Regions from separate parts of the Bacillus sp. M5A3_1b genome, predicted to be linked through region 1. Evidence: riboswitches for the same ligand, from Rfam matches in the RefSeq annotation. Region 1 holds a riboswitch; the other holds the start of a gene.
What was found. A riboswitch is a leader RNA that binds a small molecule or an ion and turns the genes downstream of it on or off. The one in region 1 is predicted to bind S-adenosylmethionine.

Region 2: linked by a shared signal. The riboswitch ahead of ACLBWW_RS10160 (methionine ABC transporter ATP-binding protein) and the one ahead of ACLBWW_RS25720 (MetQ/NlpA family ABC transporter substrate-binding protein) in region 1 are both predicted to bind S-adenosylmethionine.

Annotation. Positions count from the first base shown of each region.
Region 1 covers NZ_JBKEZY010000013.1:78,612-80,818, forward strand. Annotated here, with positions in the region: gene ACLBWW_RS25715 (NAD(P)-dependent alcohol dehydrogenase) at 95-1,003, shown strand; SAM riboswitch class I at 1,084-1,198, shown strand; gene ACLBWW_RS25720 (MetQ/NlpA family ABC transporter substrate-binding protein) at 1,284-2,096, shown strand; gene ACLBWW_RS25725 (methionine ABC transporter ATP-binding protein) at 2,109-2,207, shown strand, end outside.
Region 2 covers NZ_JBKEZY010000003.1:87,111-89,317, forward strand. Annotated here, with positions in the region: gene ACLBWW_RS10155 (methionine ABC transporter permease) at 1-293, opposite strand, end outside; gene ACLBWW_RS10160 (methionine ABC transporter ATP-binding protein) at 286-1,311, opposite strand; SAM riboswitch class I at 1,611-1,718, opposite strand; gene ACLBWW_RS10165 (hypothetical protein) at 1,844-2,188, opposite strand.

The sequences.
Region 1 (2,207 bases):
ATGTCATTATTTAAATTCAGCTCTAAATAACAACATGTTTGATGAAAGGTTTAAATATGATGTAAATAAAAACAACGAAATTCGGGAGGTTATTATGAAAGCAATGATTTGCACAAAATATGGACCACCTAACGTTCTTCAGCTTCAAAATATAGAGAAACCTACACCTAAAAAGAACGAAGTATTAATTAAAATTCACGCAACAAGTGTATCGACTGGAGATTGTAGAATACGCGGTTTTAATAGTCCCCTCTTATTTTGGATTCCTATGCGGATCATATTAGGTTTCAGAAAACCGAGAAAACCTATACTTGGCGTAGAGTTATCCGGTGAAATCGAAGAAATAGGAACAGATGTAACCCAATTTAAAAAAGGAGATTCTATCTTTGCATTAACAGAACTAAACCTCGGTGGTTATGCCGAGTACACATGCGTACATGAAAGTGGATTAATAACATTAAAACCTACCAATGTGACGTATGAAGAAGCGGCAGTTATTCCTTTTGGTGGAACTTCAGCATTACATTTCCTGAGAAAGGGTTGTATAAAAAAAGGGCAACAAGTGCTCATATATGGTGCCTCAGGATCGGTAGGAACAGCTGCTGTACAACTTGCTAAATATTTCGGTGCAACCGTTACGGGTGTTTGTAGTAATTCAAATTTTGAACTCGTTCAATCTTTAGGAGCTGATAAAGTAATTGATTATACGAAAGAAGATTTTACTAAGAGGCGCGAGCGCTACGATATTATATTTGATGCAGTTGGAAAGTATAAAAAATCCCTTTGTACAAATGCATTAACACCCAATGGAAAATATGTATCTGTTAATGGAATGATGGCAAAGGTAAGTAAAGAGGATATGATTCTACTAAAAGAACTAACTGAAACAGAACATTTAAAACCTGTTATTGATAAAACTTACCGATTAGAAGAAATTGCTGAAGCTCATATGTATGTGGAAAAGGGACATAAGAAAGGTAACGTTTCTATTACCTTAAAATAAAATATATTCAGAAAATAACATTGACAATTCTTTTTGTAAGATTTACTATTAGTACCATATTAAAAAACTACATACACATACTCTTATCAAGAGTGGCGGAGGGACTGGCCCGATGATGCCCGGCAACCGAGCTTATGACGTATAAGCTAAGGTGCTAATTCCTGCAAAACGAGTTTTCGTTTTGGAAGATAAGAGAGGAACCTATTTTATCTATTCGGCACCTCTCTTATTTTTGAGAGGTGCTTTTTATTTTGGAACGTATATGAAGGGGGAACTATAGATGAGAAAAGTATTATTGAGCATTGTAAGTGGAGCGGTATTATTGTTAGGTGCATGTGGTGCTAATTCTGATAAAGAGGTAAAAGCATTAGATGAGAAAAAGATTACTGTCGGTGTAACAGGTGGACCACATGAACAAATTTTTGAAAAGGTAAAAGAAGTGGCAGCGAAAGACGGACTCGAGATTGATGTAAAAGTATTTAATGATTATGTAGCACCGAACGTATCTTTAGATGAAAAAAGCCTCGATGTAAATAGCTATCAAACGAAATCATATTTAGACGTATTTAAAGCGGAACGTAATATGAAATTAACTGAAGTATTTTCAACAGTAACATTCCCTATGGGCGTATATTCTAAAGACATAAAAGATGTAAAAGACTTAAAAGAGGGCGACGCAATCGCTGTACCAAATGATCCAACGAATGAACTTCGAGCTTTAAAGCTATTTGAAAAAGCAGGCGTTTTAAAAGTGGATCCAAAGGCTACAGAAAAAGCGACTGCGAAAGATGTAATTGAAAATCCAAAAAATTTAAAGATTGTTGAATTAGAGGCATCTCAATTACCGACACAACTAAGTGAAGTGAAAGCAGCTGCAATTAATACAAACTTTGCATTAGGTGCAAAATTAAGCCCTGCGAAAGATTCTATTTTCCGTGAAGGAAAAGATTCACCATATGTAAACTGGGTCGTTGTTCGTACTGAAAATAAAGATGATGCTGTTGTAAATAAATTAAAGAAAGCTTATCAATCTAAAGAAGTAAAAGAATTTATCGAGAAAAAATTTGATGGTTCAGTTTTACCATCTTGGTAGGAGCTGACGATAATGATTGAATTAAAAAATGTATCCAAAGTATTTACAACAAAAAAAGGGAATGTAGAAGCTCTTAAACCTACTTCCCTTCAAGTAAAAAAGGGCGAAGTA
Region 2 (2,207 bases), on a different contig from region 1:
GGCAGTGCTGCACTCGCTCCAAGAATTGTTCCAAGCAGAATCTTTGTGAATGGGATTAATAAAATGATTAAAATGATGAACGGTATCGAGCGGAAAATGTTTACGAACGCTCCAATCGCCGTGTTAACCGATTTGTTTTCCCATAAATTATCTTTCGCTGTCATAAAGAGTAACAATCCTAAAATTAGTCCTAAAACAAATGTGGCAAGAGCTGCGATTGCCGTCATATATAACGTTTCACCAGTTGCTTCTAACATTTGATTCCAATCAATATTTGTGAGTAACTTATCCATGTGCAATCACCTCCAGCTCTACTTGATCTTGATGTATTCCCTCTATTGCTTGCTGAATCGCTGTTTCCTCACCATTTAAATGAACAACTAAACTACCGTAAGATCCGTTATTTGTTTGGGCGATGTTTCCTTGCAAAATGCTAACTTCTATATCACTGCGTTGCATTAATCTTTGAAGTACTGGTCTTTCTACAGCTTCACCGATAAACTGCAAACGAACTACTTTACCATCTGGATACTTTTCAATTAAACTTTCAATCGTTTCATTTGTATCTTCAGAATCCGTTAACTGCTGTACAAATCGCTTTGTAATGTCTTTCTGCGGATTGCGGAATACATCAAGTACTGGACCCGTTTCTACAATCTTCCCTTTCTCCATTACCGCCACTCGATTACAAATCTTTCGAATCACGTGCATCTCGTGTGTAATGAGTACAATTGTTAAACCGAGACGCTTATTAATATCTAATAATAAATCTAAAATTTGATCTGTCGTTTCTGGATCAAGAGCTGATGTCGCTTCATCACATAAAAGCACTTGTGGATTGTTAGCTAATGCTCTTGCAATACCAACGCGTTGCTTTTGTCCTCCGCTCAGCTGAGATGGATACGCGTCCCCTCTTCCTTCTAATCCAACAAGATGAATTAACTCATCCACTCGTTTTCTTCTCTTCGCCTTATCAACACCTGCAATTTCAAGTGGGAACTCGATATTTTCGCGTACAGTTCGTGACCAAAGTAAGTTGAAGTGCTGAAAAATCATTCCGATTTCTTGCCTTGCCTTACGAAGTTCACTCCCTGTAATTGCTGAAATCACACGATTTGCAATTGTAATTTGGCCAGAAGTTGGCTTCTCTAACTGATTGAATAATCTGATTAAAGAACTTTTCCCAGCGCCACTATATCCGATTACACCAAATATTTCACCTTTGTCTATTTTTAAATTGGCATTATCTACAGCAGTGACATCACCGCTTTTTGCTTTATATATTTTCTTTACATTTTCTAACAAGATCATGATGTTCACCCCTTTTTTTGTTTAAAAAGCGTAAGCGGCTCGTTTAGAACAAGAGGACGCCCGAATCCCTGACGTAGAGGCGCTTTTTGCCTCATAGGAAGGGATGAAACGACCGACTGTTCTAGCCGCTGAAGCTAGATTTTTGGTCGACTCCGCAATTTTTTATTTTTAATGCGTGTAGTCCACCGTTATCACTACTTTTATTGTTTGAATGTCCTCCACATTCAAACAATAAAAAAACCTTTCTGCTTTAGAGAAGCAGAAAGGTTTATATGCGTATATAACAACATTATCCCTCTCTCTCATCTCTCAAAGCATTTGCTTTGCAGGAATTGGCACCATTTCAACATAAGTTGACGGTTGCCGGGCTTCACAGGGCACAGTCCCTCCACCTCTCTTGATAAGAGAAATCAGATTACATTTTCGTCTGATTTGTAATTTATGAAATTGTCTATATTTTATGAATTGAATTGTATCAATATCCACACACTATGTCAACAGAAATTTTCGTAAAAAATGAAACTTCAGAATTTTAAGCACCTACTGACATCGGTTTACATATATGAAACATCGATTCAACTAATAGCATCGTTCGATACGTTCCCGAATATTGTACACGTCCATCGTTCATTAGTGTTTGCAATCGTACATTTCCGTTCACCAATTGTTTTACATCTTCCTCATCTACACAAACGATTTGCTCCGTTCCTCTTTCCTCATGTAGCAGCTCTATATAATCTCTTGAAATTTGTAACGAACAACTTTCATCTCCAAAGCGGAAATTAACAGTTTTTTCTCCTTGTCTTAAAAGCGGCTCTAAATGATATTGACCATTAGCGTAATTTACAAATGATTGCAGCAAAGAATATAATTTCACCCTAAATCACATCCTTCAT